DNA from 3 places in the Arthrobacter sp. KNU40 genome. Region 1 is predicted to be linked to each of the others. Evidence: predicted binding sites of a transcription regulator. Region 1 holds the regulator's gene; each other region holds the start of a gene.
The links. Region 1 encodes HrcA, which represses chaperone genes, less so after heat shock. Its sites were predicted from a motif close to TTNGCACTCGNNNNNNNCGAGTGCNAA; they were not measured.

Region 1 (6,152 bases):
CGAGAAGCAGGTCACGGCCACCCAGATCGCCGTGGCAAGGACAGCGAACAGGTTTCCCACCACCGGGAGCAAGACAAGGACGTTGGCGAGCACTGCGGCAATCGTCGGAGGCAAAGTGAAGTTGAGCGCTTCCTTGGATTCCTGTGCCGTGAAGGGGCCACGTTCGCGGAAGATCAGGTAGATCAGAAGCGAAGGAACGCAGCCAAGGATCCCGCCGAAATGTGCCAGTGTTGCCCACTGCCGGTCTTCCGAGGCGGTCAAGGGCAGCGCGTTGGCAGGAACGCCGTGGTACTGGGACTGGCCCGAGGTGCCATCCCGATCGTCAGGAGCGTTGTCTGCCAAAGTATCTTCCTTCGAGTATCAATCGGTGCAGTGTTGCTGTCCCAGAATACTTGCTCGGCACGCGATCAGCCGACCAACTCCTCTGCCCGGGGCGCGCAATCGTCACGGAACAGTCAGGAAATCGATCACTTCTTCCACGCGGCCCAGCAACGAGGGCTCCAAATCGGCGTAGCTGTGGACGGCGCCAAGAAGCTTTTGCCAACCCAGCCCGACATCTTCGGCCGTCTCATGCGGCCAGCCGAAGGACCTCAGGATGCCGGTCTTCCAATCCGTGCCGCGCGCGATGGTTGGCCATTGCTCGATCCCCAACACCTTGGGCCGGATTGCCTGCCAGACGTCCACGTAGGGATGTCCCACGATCAGGACGTTTCCCGCGGCGCCCGGCAGCGTCATGGCTTCGGCAGCAATCCGCGACTCCTTCGAATCCGGTACCAAGTGGTCCACGAGGATTCCGAGCCGGCGGCCCGGGCCGGGGGAGAACCCGGCGATGGCGGCCTTGAGATCGTCCACGCCGTGCAAGGGCTCGACGACGATGCCCTCCACCCGGAGATCATCTCCCCACACCTTTTCCACGAGTTCGGCGTCGTGCTTGCCTTCCACCCAGATCCGGCTCGCCTTGGCGACTTGGGCCCGCTGCCCGGCGACGCGGACGGATCCCGATGCCGTCCTGCCTGCTTGCGCCGCGGCCTTGGCGGACGCGGCGCGTGGAGCCGGCGGCACGAGCTTCACTGCTTGTCCCTCCAGGAGGAATCCGAATCCGAGCCGGAACGATTTGGCCTTTCCCCGCCGATCCTCAAGCACCACAATGTGCATGCCCCCGGACTTCTCCACCCTGGTCACGGCCCCGACCCAACCGGACTGCACGTCCTCGAGAACCATCCCGCGTTCAACGGGCACCTCAGGCAGTTGCCGTTTGGCAGACGAGGTGAGGTCTTGCGGGCCCCAATTGTCGTAAGACACGGTCTTCACACCACTTTGCGCTAGGGGGATCGTTGACGGTCCGTGGCATTACCCACGGCCTCGCGGGAATCATGTTCGCCGCGAGCGGTACCAATGCTAACAACGAGGTGGCTCATACTAGACTTGTTAGCACTTGGGCATGTTGAGTGCTAATTGTTGAAATGTTGATTGGAGGTGGGCAGTGAGCGAACCACGCAAGCTTGAAGTGTTACGCGCCATCGTGGAGGACTACGTTCACTCCCGCGAGCCCGTCGGCTCCAAAGCCTTGGTCGAACGGCACCATTTGGGAGTGTCGAGCGCCACCATCCGCAATGACATGGCACTTCTTGAAGAAGAAGGCCTCATTGCCGCGCCGCACACGAGTGCCGGCCGCATTCCAACGGACAAAGGCTACCGCCTGTTCGTCGACCGCATCTCCGAGGTCAAGCCGCTTTCGGCTGCCGAGCGCCGGGCTATCCATTCCTTGCTTGAGGGACCCGACGACGTTGAGGACATCCTTGAGCGCACTGTCCGGCTCCTCTCCCAACTGACCAACCAGGTCGCCGTCGTCCAGTACCCGCACCTGAGCCGCGCGCGTGTCCGGCACATTGAGTTTGTCCTTTTGGCACCGCGTCAGGTCTTGGTGGTATTGATCGCCGATTCTGGCAAGGTGGAACAGGGCGTTGTGCACGCAGCGACGGACGCCACCGACGAAGAGCTCATGGCCTTGCGCGCGCGGTTCCTTGGAAGCATTGCCGGCTCCCAGCTCGACCTCATGCCGCAAGTCCTGCCTTCGGTGGTTGCCTTGTGCCCGCCGACGCTTCGCAACCTTGCAGGCGCCCTTGCCCATGGCCTGGAAAGGCTTGCCGAGCGGAGCCGCGACGAGCGCATGGTCATGGCAGGCACGGCCAACCTGGCCCGCTCCAACGTGGACTTCCCGCTGAGCATCGGTCCGGTCCTCGAAGCGCTTGAGGAGCAGGTGGTCATGTTGCGGCTGTTGTCGGATATGGCGGAAGACCCCCGCGGCGTCACGGTGAGCATCGGCCGCGAAAACCCCTATGACGGCCTCTCGGAGGCTTCGGTGGTTGCCACGGGCTACGGTCCGGGCAGCAGCGCCAAGATCGGCATTCTTGGACCCACCCGCATGGACTACCCCAACACCATGGCGGCCGTCCGTGCCGTCGCACGCTACCTTTCCCGCATTCTGGGCGGCTGACAGCCTCGGCTGGAGGGCGCCTCGCAAGAAACGCAGTGGAACCGTAAACAAGGAAGAGATACCGACTTTGAGCAGTCACTATGACGTTCTGGGCGTCTCGCCGGAAGCAACCGGCGAGGAGATCAAAAAGGCCTACCGCAAACTCGCACGTAAGCTGCACCCCGATGTGAACCCCGGGGCCGGCGCAGCCGAGGAATTCAAGGCGGTGACCCACGCTTACGAGGTCCTCTCCGACCCCCAGAAGCGCCGTGTCTACGACGCAACTGGCAACGAGAACGGGACCGACAACGGTTTCGGCGGAGGATACGCGGGCCAGGGATTCGCCTTCCAGGACATCTTCGATACCTTCTTCGGCGGAGGAGGCGGCGGCATGCAAGGCCCCGCATCACGTATGCGCCGCGGGCAGGACGCCCTGATCAGCGTTCGCATCGACTTGCGTGAGGCCGTGTTTGGTGTCAACAAGAAGCTTGAGGTGGACACCGCTGTCATCTGTCCCACGTGCGAAGGCTCATGCTGCCGTCCGGGCACCCACCCGGAGCGCTGCGACATCTGTGGCGGCTCGGGCCAGGTCCAGCGGGCTGTACGCTCGATCCTCGGCCAGGTCATGACAGCCGCACCGTGTGGATCGTGCGAAGGTTTCGGCTCGATCATCAAGGATCCTTGCAATGAGTGCAACGGCCAGGGCCGCATCCGCAGCCGCCGTTCACTGACCGTCAAGGTGCCCGGCGGCGTCGCTACCGGGACCCGCATCCAGCTGTCGTCGCAAGGCGAAGCAGGTCCTGCGGGCGGTCCTCCCGGTGACCTCTACGTGGAGATCCGGGTCAACAGTGACTCCACCTACATCCGCGAAGGCGACGACCTTCACGCCACGCTGAGCGTTCCCATGACTGCCGCGGCACTGGGTACTGAGCTGCAGCTTGAGACTTTCGACGGTCCCCAGGAGATTGACGTCAAGTCCGGCACGCAGTCCGGCGAAGTCATCACCCTGCGTGGACTCGGCGTCACCCATCTCCGCGGCTACGGCAGGGGAGACCTCAAGGTGCACCTGCACGTTGAGACGCCCGGCAAGCTCGACGCCGCACAGGAAGACCTGCTTCGCCAACTGGCAAAATTGCGCGGAGAGCAGTTCACCGAAGGCAAGCTTGTGGCCAGCGGCGGTATGTTCGCGAAGCTGCGGGACAAGCTCGGTAACCTATAGCGGTGAGCAACCCCGTATTCTTCGCAGCAGCCGGAACGCTTGACGGGCTCGGCCCTGGAGACACTTTTGTGCTCGACGGCGCCGAAGCCAGGCATGCTGTCACCGTCAAGCGCCTGGAAGTCGGCGAAGCCGTCGATATTGCCGACGGTGCCGGAAAACGGCTCACGGGCACCGTGACCGAATCCGGGCACGGAACCCTGACAGTCCTTGCCACCGCCGTCCAGGAGGAGCACCAACCAACCGTGCGGCTCGTATTGGTCCAGGCCCTCGCGAAGGGCGACAGGGACGAACTTGCCGTCGAGACGGCAACGGAACTCGGGATCGACGCCGTCGTGCCCTGGCAGGCCGAGCGTTCCATCGTCCGTTGGAAGGGTGACAGGGCGGCCAAGTCCCACGCGAAGTGGCAGTCCGTCGCCACGGCAGCCGCCAAGCAGGCGCGGCGCGCGTGGATTCCCGAGGTGCGTGCCGCCGTCGACGGCTCCGGCCTGGCTGCGGCGGTTGCCGCGGCCGACTTGGCGATCATCCTGCATGAGGACGCGAAACGTCCGCTGCGGGATGTCCTGCAGAAGTGGCAGGCCGAGGTTTCCGACGCGGAAACCGGGGCGGGTCGCGAAGTCCTGCTCATCGTCGGCCCGGAGGGTGGCATTTCACCGCGCGAAGTGACGAAGCTCAGCGACGTCGGCGCGGTCACCGCGCTCCTGGGCCACCACGTGCTTCGCTCGTCGACGGCGGGACCCGCAGCCGTCGTGCTCGCCAGTGACATTCTGGGGCGCTGGTAGCCCGCAGCGCTCGTCCTGGATCAGCGCTCGCTCAGCGAACGCTGAAAGTACGGGTATCCGTCGCGACGTCGGCGTCGTTGGGTCCTACCAAGGAAACCCGCAATTCATAGCGGCCCGCTCCGAGCCCCACGGTGAGGCTGAAGGCTCCACCTTGTCCGGGAACGGCAGATGCAGTGGTCTGCCCGGCGAGGTAGGAGGACTTGTCGCCGTTTGAGTTCTCGCGAAGGATTTGCCAATGCAGTTTCTTCGAGGGGTCTGTGCTCCGGCCGTTGAACTTGACCGGACCGGCAGGCAAGGTCAGATCCTCTTGCGGGTCGATGATCCACACCGGTGCCACCATGGATGCGTCGCGGACCATCGGATCGCCTAGTTTGACCTGACCGAATGCCATGTAGTCCGTGTGCCCGTCCACCAGGATGGTCACCTTGATCTGCTGTCCTGAATCGATCAGTCCTGAACTCGCGGCCGCTGCGGTGGCGGTATAGACGAGTTCCTGGACCGCACGCTGTGCCATCCCGGCGTCGAGATTGGAATTGAACGCGTCGCGGGAAACATCGACAGTGACGACGTTCTTACCGGAAATCGAGGTCGCCAGGCTGCCTGGGTTCTGCCACGGCGTGAAGAAATCGTGATCCAACGGCTTCTGGGACATCATGATCCGCAGGGCCGTGGTGATGGGGTTCTCGTTGCCAGGGTTGTCACGGAATTCGCGGTACAGGAAGGTGTCCGTGTCGCTACGCCCGATCCAATACACGGGGATCTTGTTTGAGGCCTGGGTTGTTTCGAGCGGAGCATTGCTGTCCGGCACCGTCTGCAGCGCAACTGTCGGGGTGGGGATCGGAGTGGTGGATCCCTGTCCCGTGCGATCGGCAATGCAGCCCGACAGGAACAAGGCAGCCGTCAAAGCGGTCACAAGCATCGCGGAGCGTTTCCGGATGCGTGTGCCGTGAGGAGTGACGGCTGGCCTGGTGATGGTGGATTCCTGCTCGTGTTCGGCCGCGGTGGTGCGGGGGAGTCATGCGCCCGGTGGCCGGGCACAGGGGCATTTTGCCCATGAATCAGCTTGTCACAGTCTCCCGGGCCCCGGCTGGCGTTTCGATACCCCGGCGGCCAACTGCAATCCGATTGATACGAGGTCGATGCCGAGTTGATACCAAAGCGGCATGGATCGGCCGTCCGCAGCCCCGCCGGGCAGGGTCTGGAACCACCCCGGAGACTGGCTGGCGTAGGATTGAAAGCAATCCGAGGCCCGCGATCGTGCGCCCATCCAGCAGACGGACATCGGAGAAAATCGATGGACATCACCAAGCCGGAGGAGCAGAGGCCGCAAGGCCAGCACTATGACAGAATCATTGAACGGGCGGCCCAAGGCCGGCAGCGTTGACACAGGTCCGGCCGAGTTCCCACACTCTGTCCCGGGCGCCCGGACGGAAGTTGTCATCTTTGACAACTCGGATCAGATGGTTCAGACCCTTGGCAGCCATGACGAGGCGTTGCGCTACATCGAAGCCCAGTTCCCCGGCGTCGACTTTCATGTGCGCGGCAACGAGCTCTCCTTCAGCGGACCGTCGAGCGATGTTCCCCGGATCATGCGGCTTCTAGAGGAAGTCCGCGGCCTGGTCGGCAAGGGGACGGTCATCACCCCGGACGTGCTCCAGCAACTCGTGTCCTTGTTGCG
Region 2 (6,152 bases), 1.3 Mb from region 1:
CGGAGGACCTCGATCTGGACCGGTTGGCTCACGGCGCCGTTGATTTCCATGAACTCCTTGACCGTGAACTGTCTGGGAATTCGGAACTGGGGACACCTGCCACCAGGGCTGCTGCCAGCGAGCAAGCGCTCGGAGAGGATCCGTTGGTGGCGGATCTGGGCGAGCGACTCCGTGCCCGTGGAGCCCGGGTGTGGCACCACTATGACGGAGCCTTGGACATTGCCGCGGCAGCCGACCCCGTGCACACCATAGGCCGTGATGACACTGAAATGCCCACCCCGGTGGCCATTGAATCGGATGGCACGCAACGATACCGCCGCATGAGCGTCAGGGAGCGCAGCCGGCTGCGGCCCCAATTGCTGGAACGACTTGGCTGGCGTTACATGTCCTTGTGGACCATTGAAGTATTCACTGATCCTTCGTCCTGCGCTGACCGCATCGGGTCCTACTTGGGTCTGGAGAAGCCGGTAGCACCCTCGTACGGTGCAGTCCAGGATGGATTCCTCGACATTGATGTTGAACAATTGGAACTGAACACTCAGGCGGAGCCGGCCGCGGCCGGACCCGGCAGTACGGAAGGCCCTGGCTCGGGACCGGCGATCCCCTAAGGAAGCGCAATGGCGGAAAGCAAAAGCACTCAATCCAAGCACCCTGCGGACGCCAGCGCCGATGCGGTAGGCGCTGACATCGAGTTGGACGAGCTGGAGAAAACAAAAGTGAAGCCCGCGCCCGAGCGGAAGCAGGCAGGAGAAAGCATTCTGCCCAAGAAAGCCTCCGAGGACGATCCGCGTCGCTGGGGTGATGAGCCTGGCTACGACCACGACGCCTGGCTGAAGGAACAAAGGCCCCCGCACTGGGGCTGAATATTTCATGGCCGGTTGTCAGAGGGATTGACCAGGACAAAGAATAGTTTCCCGCGAGTGGAAGCTCCGGCGAGGATTTCGGCCTGTTGCGGATTGGCGGCGACAACCACAAGGCCGTCCGCCTCGTTCGTGCCCAACCATTGGTTCGCTTTGCCTCCTTGCGCGGATGTCCACAAAACCGGGACCGCCGATGCCAAGAGTTCGGATTTCTTGCCGGGCCCTTCAAGTCCATCTGCTGCGGTGAGCACAACGTTGACCAACTGGCCGGGCGAGATGAGCTGAATTGAAGCGGGATCGGCCATGCGAAGTGGAACGGCCGCCGTCGCGGGTGCGGTCCCGGTCAGCAGGCCCGGTCCCAGGAGTTGGGCGTCTGTGGGGATCTGCCCCTTCTGCAGCGGCGAGGCAAGCTGCTTTCCGCCGTATCCGGTTCGCGGGGTGAGTGCCCCGGCTGGAATTCCATCAGGAAGGACATCGAGGGGTTTGAGGTCGGTATCCGTCAAAGTGGACCCGGCGGGAAGATCCCGCGCGGCGGCCAGGACCGTGGCTCGTCGCTCCGAAGCTGGAGTCAGCTGATGGACTGCGATCCCTGCGGCCACGCATAGCAGGAGGGCCACGACGAGGCGGCGGTTGCGGTTTAACCAGCTACCGAAGCTGCGGTGTTTGGATGGTCCCGTGGTAGCGCCCCGATGCCCGCCAGCCCTGGAGGGAAGAGCCTGTAGACGGCGGGTTCGGGCCCTGTTGATCGGTGCGAGCAGTCTATCGCGCGGCAGCGACAATGATCCGGCGGACATGGGGTCCGTGGGTACGTTCGGGGTTGCGGGCATGGTGCCACGCTAACCGGGCACGCAGGCCCGCGGCAGGGCTTTATTGAGCTATGTGGAACGTTGAGCTATGTGGAAAACCGGGAGCAGCTGGAAATCGCAATCAGCTCGCGGCAGCCGCCGGAACCGACGCTGGAGCCGGAGGCGCAGCTGGTGCGGCGGGAGCGGCCGAAACGGTGCTTCCCTTGGAGTCCCGGGAGTCGGTGCGGTAGAAGCCCGATCCCTTGAAGACGACGCCCACGCTGTTGAACTTCTTACGCAACGACCCTTGGCATTCAGGGCAGTCGGACAGGGAGCTGTCCGTGAACGACTGAACGATGTCAAAGGCATGTCCGCAGTCTTTGCAGGCATAGGCATATGTGGGCACTGGTGATCCTCCTCCGGGACGAACTACAGGTCCAGTGCTGCCAAGGCGGATTGTTCCGTCCATTAGCAGTCCCAGGGCCTGAGTGCCAATTCTATCATCCGGAGTCGGGGCCGCCACCACAAAATGTGGCGGAGAAGACAGGTCGGAAGCCCCGATCAATCGGCCGGAACCAGCCGGACGATCCTGTAGGGGGTAAGTGCCTCCGCCACGGGCTTGTCGAACGGTTCTGCCGGGATCGTCCCCGAGGCCAGCACTTCGTGGTCATATACGACGGCGACAGTCGGCGGACGCTGCGCGTCGGCGTCGAGCTTGTCGAGGAGCCGATCGTAGTAACCGCCCCCTTGGCCGATACGGTTTCCGTCTTCATCGACGGCGGTGGCCGGGAGGAAGATTCCAGTGGCATCCCTGATGACGTCGCTGTCGAATCGTTCGCCCACCGGCTCGTCAATCGGTGCGTACTTTGAGCGGACAAAGACCGTATCCGGTGTCCAATAGACCCAGCTCAGACGCCGTTCCGGTTCACAGACGGGAAGAAGGATCCTGTGGCCGGCGGCGTGGAGTGCCGCAAGCAAGGGCATTGTCGGCGGCTCGGCGGCTACTCCGACATAGGCCGCAAAAGTCGACGGTTTTCCCCGGGCAACCGAATCCGCCCATGAGAGGCCACCGAGGGCGATCCCCGTTCCGGCGTCGGCGCGCTGTTGCCGGGTCAATGTCAGCCGGCGCTTGCGGTGGTCCCGCCGGATTTCGTCTTTCAAAGTCATTTTTGCTCCAGTTCACGCTGCTTTGCGGCTCGATGACGGGGAAGAAACAGTGGAGTCCCTACTATCCAAACAGGTTTCTTTTGCCCAATGTCCAGCTCCTTCCGTTAGATTAGTCCGGTGACTTCCAACAACTGCACCGTCCGCAAGGCCGTTATCCCCGTTGCCGGACTCGGCACCAGGTTCCTGCCTGCTACCAAAGCCATGCCCAAAGAGATGCTCCCGGTAGTCGACAAGCCGGCCATCCAATATGTCGTTGAAGAAGCCGTGAGCGTGGGACTCAACGACGTCCTCATGATCACAGGCCGCAACAAACGTGCGTTGGAGGATCACTTCGACCGGGTACCGGCTTTGGAAGCGACCCTCGAGGCCAAGGGTGACACCACCAAGCTGGACTCGGTGCAGGCTACCAGTAACCTCGGCGACATCCACTACGTCCGCCAGGGCGACCCCAAGGGGCTGGGACACGCAGTGTTGCGTGCAAAGCAGCACGTCGGGTACGAACCTTTTGCCGTTCTTCTCGGTGACGACCTTATCGACGCCCGGGACACACTCCTGAGCGACATGATCGAGGTCCAGCACAAAACCGGTGGCTCCGTTGTGGCCCTCATCGAGGTCGAGCCCTCCCAGATCAGCGCCTACGGTTGCGCGGACATTGAAGATATCGGCGAGGACGGCTACGTCCGCATCAAGCAACTTGTGGAAAAGCCTGCTGTTGATGAAGCTCCGTCCAACTTGGCCGTGATCGGGCGCTACGTGCTCCACCCCTCGGTTTTCGACGTTCTCGAGAAAACCGAACCGGGCCGTGGGGGAGAGATCCAGCTGACGGATGCGCTTCAAGTACTCGCTGCGGGAGACGGCGAAGGTAGCGGCGTCTACGGAGTGGTCTTCCGCGGCCGTCGGTACGATACCGGGGATAAGCTCAGCTACCTCAAAGCCTGCGTCCAGCTTGCGTGCGACAGTGAAGACCTCGGGCCTGGCCTGCGTGAGTGGTTGCCTGGCTTTACCGCCGGCCTCAGCAAGTAGCTGCCAGTGTGGGGGTCGGCCATTTGGCCGGTGACGCTGGAGAGCGGCGACCTCATCTTGCGTCCCATTCATTTCCGGGACAAGAAGGAGTGGACCGAGGTCCGCTCACGCAATAGTGAGTGGCTGGCGCCTTGGGAAGCCTCCAACCCGGCCCCTGGCGGTCGCCTGCCGAACTACCGGCAGATGGTGGCTTCCCTTAACGCGCAGGCTCGGCAGGCCAGCGCCCTTCCGTTTGTGATCACGGAGCGGATTCCAGGGTTCCCGGAGCCCAGGATCGTCGGGCAGCTGACGGTCTCTTCGATTATGTGGGGATCGGCGATGACGGCAACCCTTGGCTATTGGGTCGACCAGGCCCGGGCCGGTCGCGGAATAGCGCCCACAGCGGTTGCCATGGCGACCGATCATTGCTTTGAGGCCCTTGGCCTTCACCGGATGGAGATCAACATCCGGCCCGAGAACGGGCCGAGCCTGCGGGTCGTTGAGAAGCTGGGTTTCCGTGACGAGGGCCGCCGTGAGCGTTTCCTTCACATCAACGGCGAATGGGCTGACCATCAAAGCTTTGCATTGACCTCGGAGGAGGTCCCTGGGGGTTTGCTGGCTGCTTGGCTGAGACGCGGGGCCAACTAGTCCGCTGGGGTGTACGAGTCTGTAAATCCATTGATTTGCCGACTCTCCGGCGACACACCGTGGGCAATGCGGTGGCCTCCGCGTATTTGCTTCTACGGTTTTGATTGTGGACTTCCCTCTCAGCAGCTCGGTGATATTGGTCATTGCTGTCGCGCTGTGGATTGTTTGGGTTGCGCCATACATACTGCGGAATCGTCACAACCACGTCCAACTGGCCGGTGACATCCCAGCAGATGTGATCGACGACGACGCTCATGAACTGCAAGCCGGGGTGGTTCTGTCAATCACCCCTCGGCAGGAGAAAGCAATGGAAACCATGCAGAGCACCGCAACCGCATTGCCCGAGGTATCGGCTGGCGCCGGCGAACGGCGTGATGCTGCATCGGATGCAGCGGTCTTCAAAGTCAGATACGGGCGCTGCGCCCTTGCTCTCGCCGGTCTCCTCCTGTTACTCACGGCAGCCGTTTCCGGCGTGCTGCGCATTCTTGGCCTCGTTTCGGGCTGGGTGCCATTGGTATCCATCGTCGGCGTGGTCGGGACCGTCTTCCTGCTTCGGCGGCTGGCCATCAGGGACCGCAGGGCGAAGATGAACAGGGCATTCCGCAACGCAATGGGTCCCGCGGTTGAGAGCCACCGCGTAGGTCGTCCGGCCTCGGACCGCCCGGCTACCAAGATCTTCGACGCCGAAGCCCATGCCCGGGAAGCGACCCGCCTGACCGCCGTCGAACTTCGTCAGGCTGCCCTCAACGTTGCCGTCGCCGCCGGCGACAACACAGTCCGGTTTACGGCGGAATCCAAGGAATCCGAATGGCAGCCGGTGGACGTTCCCAAACCAACATACGTCGATGCAGCCAAGGCACCCCGGCCGGCACCAGAACCCCTCGACTTGCCTGAAGCTCCCAAGCCACTCGGCAAGCCGACGTTGAAGCCGGCCAGCGCGCCGTCCGCGGCCCCGTCGGTCCAAGCGCAGCACGGCAAGCCTCAGAGCGCGCTCAGCAACCTCGACGACGTTTTGCAGCGCCGCCGGGCATAGCCTCCCTTGACTAGTGTCTGCGTCGCAGGTGGCACCGGACAGGTGGGGCGTGAAGTCGTCCGTTTGGCGCTCGACGCCGGACTAGGCGTGACGGTGCTGAGCCGCCGCCCGCCGTCGGGCACGTCATCGGTCCATTACGACGGCGCCCGCTACTTTCAGGCTGACGTCACCACAGGCGCCGGGCTGCCGGAAGCCCTGCACGGGGCCGACGTCGTGATCGATTGCTTGGAAGGGCAGTTCGGGAAGGCCCGCAAGAATTTCGCCGACGGCGGCGCGCGCCTGCTCGCCGCGGCCGCCGGTGCCGGCGTGCGCAAGGCGGTTCTTCTCTCCATCATCAACTGCGAGCAGAGCAACGCGGCGTTTTACGTCTCCAAAGCAGACAAAGAACGTGTCTACGCCAATTCGGCGCTTGAGACGGTTGTTGTGCGGGCCACCCAGTTCCACAGCCTCGTGACGGCGGTTTTCCAGGCCGGGGCGAAAGTCCGCCTCATCCCGGTCTTCAAAGGCGCACGCTTTCAAACGATTTCGCCGGCGGATGTGGCGTTCGAGTTGCTTGCCGAAGCCGTGGGGGAGCCCTCAACAGAGCGGCACCGGACACGAACCATCGGCGGACCGGACATCCGGACCATGCGTGAACTCGCTGAGATCTGGCGAAAA
Region 3 (6,152 bases), 240 kb from region 1:
CAACGATGGCGAGGAAACACTTCCCGTCGGCGTCCTGATGACCGCCCCGCCGGGCGAGGTCAACAGTGCGCCGCCGCTGGAGTCCGAGTTCGGAGTGCTCGAGGCGCCCTTGGAGGATTACGACGTCGTGGAGCTGACCCGCTTTGACCGCCCACTGGCGCGGGGCCGGGTGGCGTTCGGCGATGGATTCGCTGTGGTGGGCCCTGTGCGCGCAGTGGACGGCGACGCTGTGGCGCTCGATCACGAGGCCGTGGTCCTGGCCCACCTGGCGGAGGAAGCCTTCGTCGAGGGCGCGGATGTTGTCTACGCGCCCGTGGACGCCGGGGCAGCGGACCGGTACGAGGCCCTCGGCTGGACTCGGGCGGGCGAACTGGCCCCCTAAGAGCAATACCGCTTGCTTAGGGTTCGCTTGTGCTAAATTCTCGGCATGGCGCGTAGCGGAGAATCGAGGCCGTGGCGCAAGAACGGGTGTGCACAATGATGCACACCCATGCCGCTGGACTGAGCCGTACATTGGCTGACCTTGGCGCGGAAGTTGCCTGGAAAGCTACTCCCGGTCGTAGCGGGGAGTTGTGCCTGTCCGCTTGTCCTGCCAAAGGGGGTTGGACAGCGTCCACACTTATGTCTGCTTGGTAGATGTGCTTATTGCGGTCCGCCCTGAGTCTTCGATGTGGGGGCGTCAATGCACGCCCGGGCCAGGGGTTCCTGCGACAGCCCCCAGGTCGCCTCGGACACGTCACTGCCACAAGGGCTGCCAAAACAGGTAGCCGGCACTCAAGTGCCGGGCCGGTTCCGCGGCCTACGATCGGGGCGAGGGCGTTTCCCTGGAACATGCTCTCGGCGGTAGCTGCGCCAGTGCCCGGCACAGGGTGACACCGGGCATTGGCGCGTTACCTTGGCCCCGGTCCATCACCTGCTCTACCTGGGGTCCGCCGGGGTTTGGGCGCTGCTGTTGAGGATGTAGTCCACTGCGGCTGGTCCGGTCATGCGCAGGCCTTGGAAGACTCTCTTTTTGCCCTTCCGGTTTTTTCCCTTAACAAGGCCGGCGAGGCGCAGGGCGGTGCGGAAGGCGTGGTCGGGGAGGGGGATTTTGCGGTTCAGGGAGCACGAGCTGACGTAGAGCCCGTAGAGCGCGTCGGCGTTGATCCCCGAGTCGCTTGGGTCATCGTGAACAATGCATTCCTGGAGGAACTGGCTGATCTGTGGAGGGGTCATGGTGTGCTCCGGGGAACGGTTTTCAGGGTTGGGTTCCGTAGATGAATTCCTTGGCGTGTGCGACGGCTTTTCGGAAGGCGTCGTTGCGGAGGGTGGCTTGCCCGGGGTTTTTGGGGTCGGTTTCGAGGTAGTTTGTGTAGCCGGGCCGCAGGATCCAGATGTCGCCGGCCGGGGGTAGGTAGAACACGGCGAAGGAGCGGTGCTGGGGGTCTTCGGTCCAGATGGGGACGACCGCGACTGCGGCGCCGGTGTCCGGGTTGATCCATTGGGCCCGGGGGGTGGGTTGTTCGTGGGTTTCGGGGTCCAGGAACGGGGCTGTTCCTTTGCCCCACCGTTTTTCGAAGCGTTCGTAGAACGCGGGCATCAGTTGGTTGTCGTAGGGTCGCCAGGCACTCATGGGGGCTCCTTGGGCTGGTGTGGTTTTCCGGCTCTCAGCGCCTGATCTGCAGGATGAGCGTGTAGCGGGTTGGCGGATATGACGGTTGCCGGAGCGGCGTTCCCGGGGACCGTCGGGCGGGCGGCTCCCAGATGACCGGTCCGATCAGCAGCGCCGTGGCGGGAGGCAACTGCCTTGGGATCCGAACGGGGCCGGGGCGTTGCGGCGTGGCGTTCGCGGCTGGACGCGGGTGCTCCCGGTCGTAGGCGCCCCGCTTTTCCGGGTTGCCGAGGATGGCGTAGGCGGCCATGATGTCCCGGAGCTCCTGCAGCTCTTTTTGGGTCTTCGTCTCCGGTTCCGTCGGGCCGGGGCCGGTGGGGTGTTCGCGGGCCGCCCGGGTGTCGGGGTGCCGGCTGCGGATGAGCGTGCGGTAGGCGCGGGTCACCTCGCGTGCCGTGGCGGTGGGGGCGATCTGCAGGGTCTCGTAAAGGTCGGGGCCGTTGTTCCTCATGGTTGGCGGTGGTGTGTGTTTTGGATGCGGGGTGTTTCCGTGGGCGGGGATGGTCCCCGGCCTGTTCGGCCGGGGACCATCGTTGCGGGAGTCATCCTCGGGGCCTCATCCATCCGTGCGCTGGCTGCGCTGTGGCGTGGTCTGTGAACCCGACCGCCCTCTTTGCATGGTGGGCCGCTGTGGTGCTCCCGGTCCGGGAGGGTGCGCCGGCGGTCAGGCGTTGATTTCCTGGCGCTGTTTTCCGGTGGTTTCGATTTCGATGCGGCGCGGTTTTGCTTTTTCCGCGACCGGGATGCGCAGGGTCAGGACGCCGGCGTCGTAGTTTGCTTTGACGCCTTCGGTGTCCAGCGCGTCGCCGAGGATGAGCTGGCGGCTGAAGATGCCGCGGGGCCGTTCGGAGGCGATCAGTTCCGTGTCCTCGCCGACGGGGTCCGGGCGTTCGGCCTTGACGGTCAGGACGTTGCGTTCGACGTCGATGTCCACCGAGTCCACGTTGACTCCGGGCAGATCGAAGGCGACCACGAAGTCCTCGCCTTCCCGCCAGGCGTCCATGGGCATGGCCGCCGGCCGGGCTGTGGTGCCGAGTACCTGTTCGGCGAGCCGGTCGAGTTCACGGAAGGGGTCCGTTCGCATCAGCATGGTGTGTCACTCCTTGCAGATCGCAGTTTTTTGTTGTCAACCCAGCTGATCTATGGTGGCTGGTATATATTTCTTATAGCACTGCATATGGGTCAGGGCAAGCCTGATTTTCGAAGGATTTTGGAGGTGCCCGATGGGGCAGGCCGGGGACCGGGGGAGGGGCGTGTATGCGATTTCCGTTGCGGCCGCACTGGTGGGAACGGGTCAGCAGAACCTGCGCCTCTACGAACGCAAGGGCCTGCTGGAACCGGGCAGGACCCTGGGCGGGACCCGCCAGTACAGCGAGAACGACCTTGTGACCTTGCGGCGGATCGGGGAGCTTCTGGAATCGGGCTTGAACCTGGCCGGCATCCGGATGGTCCTGGTCCTGGAGGCCGACAACCGGCGCCTCGAGGCGGAACTCAAGTCCGCGAACGGCGCTTGAGGACCTCCGCGAGCTGGGCCGTCTCGATTAAATCGATCCTGAGGACGGCGTCGTCGCTGTCTGTGGGCATGGGGATTCAGTGCCGGATCAGGGCAGCGCGAAAGCGTCCAGCTGAGGCAGAGGGGAGTTTGAGGCTGGTGGCTTGCAGGGTCCCGAGCGTCACACCAAGCGGCACTCTCCCGGCCCACCGAGAGGCGTCCGGGGCCAAAGCGGGGTTGTCGTCACGCTGAGGACACGCAATATCTGGAACATTGAAGAGAAAAACTACGGGTCCAGTTCACTTGAACCGGGCCCGTAGTTTTTATGGAGCTAACAACATTTACGCGGTGACACCACTTGGCTGCCGTGTCGAAGTGAGGTCCTCGACGGCTTTCTGCATGTGCCGTTTTATGGCTTGCTGAAGTCCGCTCTGGTCGCGCCTCTCAAGAAGGTCCAGGATGTCTTGGTGCTCCTGCACCAGCACATCTATGCGGGGATACGCGACTTCCAGGCTGAGGATACACATGCGGGACTCCGCGGCGAGGGTCTCGTAAATCCGGATCAATCGCGTGTTTCCAGTGCCGGAAACGAAAGCGGTGTGGAATTGCATGTCGAGCCTGGCGATCGCCTGCCAGTCCGACGCCGCAACCTGCTTCGCCATGTTCTTGATGATCCCCTTGAGCTCTCGACAGGTGTCCGTGACCTGGTCCGGACCGGAATGGAGGAGAGTGTTGGCGGCGGCCAGTTCCACTGCCTCGCGTACGGCGTAGATCTCTTTGATGTCTTCGTTTGAAAGCTCCAACACAAAAACGCCGCGGTTACGCTTGCTCACCAGGATGCCTTCCTGGCATAAGCGCTGCAGAGCTTCCCTGAGGGGCCCCCTTGAGGTGTTGAGCTGGCTCGCCAAGGCAGATTCGTTCACCTGCTGACCGGGGCTGAAAGCCCCTTGGACGATGAGCTCTCGGAGTTGGTCAGCGATCAGCTGCGCCGTGGGCCGGCCCTCCAATACGAACATTCGCTCCGGTGCCGCCATTGACATCCCCTCATTTCATACTTCAGCAAGTTGAATCTACTAGACCGCTATCGCGGTGTACTTGTATTCCAGGAATTCTTCGATCCCGATCTTTCCGCCTTCGCGTCCCAGGCCTGACTGTTTGACGCCTCCGAAAGGAGCGGCGGGATTGGACACGATGCCGGTGTTGAGGCCGACCATTCCGACCTCCAGTTCCGCTGAGAACCGCATGGCCTTGTCCATGCTTTCAGTGAACACGTAGCCCACCAGGCCCCATGCGGTGTCGTTGGCCATGCGCAGTACTTCGTCCTCACTGTCGAAGGGCGTAATGGCTGCAACCGGGCCGAATATCTCCGTGGTCATCAGGTCGGATTCCAGCGCCACATCCGTCAGGACAGTGGGGGAGTAGAAGTAGCCGGGACCCTCCGGGCGGCTTCCGCCAGTAAGCACCCGGGCACCCTTGGACACAGCGTCGGCAACGAGTGACTCCACCTTGTCCAACCCTGACTGTTCGATGAGCGGGCCGACTTCTGTTCCTGCCAAAGCGCCGTTGCCCACCTGCAATTCTGACATCTTTTTGGAGAACTTCTCGCCAAACTCCTCTGCAACGGAGCGGTGGACGAAGAAGCGGTTTGCGGCCGTGCAGGCTTCGCCCATGTTCCGCATCTTTGCCTTCATGGCTCCATCCACCGCCTTCTCGATGTCGGCATCGGCGAGCACAATGAACGGTGCGTTCCCGCCGAGCTCCATGGAGGAGCGCATGACGTTGTCCGCGGCCTGCCTCAGGAGGATTTTGCCCACCTCGGTGGAACCGGTGAAGCTGATCTTGCGGGCGATTCCGCTGTCCGTCCACGTTCGTACGACGGCGGAAGCGCTCGACGTCGTCACGACGTTCAGCACGCCGTCAGGAAGTCCGGCTTCGCGGAAGATCTCCACCAGGGCCAGGGAGGTCAACGGCGTCAGCTCGGCCGGCTTGAACACCATGGTGCACCCCGCGGCAACTGCGGGGGCGATCTTGCGCGCTCCCATGGCGAGCGGAAAGTTCCAAGGCGTGACCAATATCGAGGGCCCGACGGGTTCCTTGGTGATGAGGATGCGCGTATGTCCGTCCACGGAGGTGGTGCTGTCACCGCCGATCCTCACGGCTTCTTCCGAGAACCAGCGAAGGAACTCGGCGCCATAGGCTACTTCGCCCTTCGCTTCGGCGAGGGGTTTTCCCATTTCGGCGGTCATGATCGACGCGAGCCGGTCGGTGTTGGCAATGACAAGATCGAAGGCACGCCGCAGGATGTCGGCCCGTTGGCGTGGCGTGGATTTGCTCCACTGTGCCTGTGCGCGACCTGCGGCCTCGATGGCCAAGGCGGCGTCTTCGGGACCGCCGTCGGCAACGTGGGCAATGACTTCGTTCGTGGCCGGGTTCTCTACCGGGAAGGTGGCTCCGCCAGCAGCGCTTTGCCACGTTCCGTCAATGAACAAGAGTGTCTGGAGAGTGGTGGGATCGAAGGAGAGGTTCATGTTCGCTCTTTCAGTGATCAGGGGGGACTAGGAAGCGGCCGACTTGAGCGCCTGCGTGAATTTGGACAGACCCGTCTGGATTTCATCGCTGCTGACGTTAAGGGCGGGGATGAGACGGATGACGTTGCCATGCGGGCCGCAGGTGAGGAGCAGGAGCTCTTCCTTGATGGCGGCCTGCTGGACCGCGAGTGCAGCTGCCGCATCTGGAACGTTGCCTTCGGCGGTGAATTCGACGCCCTGCATGAGGCCCCGTCCGCGCACGTTTCCGATTCCCGTGAATTCCGCCTGCAGTGTGTCCAACCCTGCCCGCAGCTCATCGCCGCGGAGCAAGGCATTTTCCACGAGGTTTTCCCGCCGAATGACGCCCAAGGTGGCGACGCCGGCTGCCGCCGCAACCGCGTTTCCTCCATAGGTACCGCCTTGGGAGCCTGGCCACGCCTTGGCCATCAAATCCGCCGACGCGGCAATTGCCGAAATCGGG

Region 2: ACSKT0_RS18215 (FmdB family zinc ribbon protein) is a predicted target of HrcA. The motif match lies at 2,114-2,140, and genes of this name have one in related genera.
Region 3: ACSKT0_RS10990 (Hsp20/alpha crystallin family protein) is a predicted target of HrcA. The motif match lies at 2,817-2,843, and genes of this name have one in related genera.

Annotation. Positions count from the first base shown of each region.
Region 1 is NZ_CP195850.1:2,629,660-2,635,811, reverse strand. Features, by position in the region: gene ACSKT0_RS12150 (DUF4870 domain-containing protein) at 1-342, opposite strand, end outside; gene ACSKT0_RS12145 (DUF3097 domain-containing protein) at 445-1,302, opposite strand; gene hrcA (heat-inducible transcriptional repressor HrcA) at 1,484-2,497, shown strand; gene dnaJ (molecular chaperone DnaJ) at 2,565-3,695, shown strand; gene ACSKT0_RS12130 (16S rRNA (uracil(1498)-N(3))-methyltransferase) at 3,698-4,474, shown strand; gene ACSKT0_RS12125 (GerMN domain-containing protein) at 4,506-5,393, opposite strand; gene ACSKT0_RS12120 (PhoH family protein) at 5,815-6,152, shown strand, end outside.
Region 2 is NZ_CP195850.1:3,914,783-3,920,934, reverse strand. Features, by position in the region: gene ACSKT0_RS18230 (AAA family ATPase) at 1-608, shown strand, start outside; gene ACSKT0_RS18225 (hypothetical protein) at 618-863, shown strand; gene cpaB (Flp pilus assembly protein CpaB) at 869-1,687, opposite strand; gene ACSKT0_RS18215 (FmdB family zinc ribbon protein) at 1,788-2,051, opposite strand; gene ACSKT0_RS18210 (5-formyltetrahydrofolate cyclo-ligase) at 2,207-2,812, opposite strand; gene galU (UTP--glucose-1-phosphate uridylyltransferase GalU) at 2,930-3,835, shown strand; gene ACSKT0_RS18200 (GNAT family N-acetyltransferase) at 3,842-4,462, shown strand; gene ACSKT0_RS18195 (hypothetical protein) at 4,770-5,495, shown strand; gene ACSKT0_RS18190 (SDR family oxidoreductase) at 5,538-6,152, shown strand, end outside.
Region 3 is NZ_CP195850.1:2,388,387-2,394,538, forward strand. Features, by position in the region: gene ACSKT0_RS10970 (hypothetical protein) at 1-382, shown strand, start outside; gene ACSKT0_RS10975 (hypothetical protein) at 919-1,215, opposite strand; gene ACSKT0_RS10980 (hypothetical protein) at 1,238-1,612, opposite strand; gene ACSKT0_RS10985 (J domain-containing protein) at 1,647-2,102, opposite strand; gene ACSKT0_RS10990 (Hsp20/alpha crystallin family protein) at 2,316-2,741, opposite strand; gene ACSKT0_RS10995 (MerR family transcriptional regulator) at 2,875-3,165, shown strand; gene ACSKT0_RS11000 (GntR family transcriptional regulator) at 3,485-4,177, opposite strand; gene ACSKT0_RS11005 (NAD-dependent succinate-semialdehyde dehydrogenase) at 4,217-5,671, opposite strand; gene ACSKT0_RS11010 (aspartate aminotransferase family protein) at 5,699-6,152, opposite strand, start outside.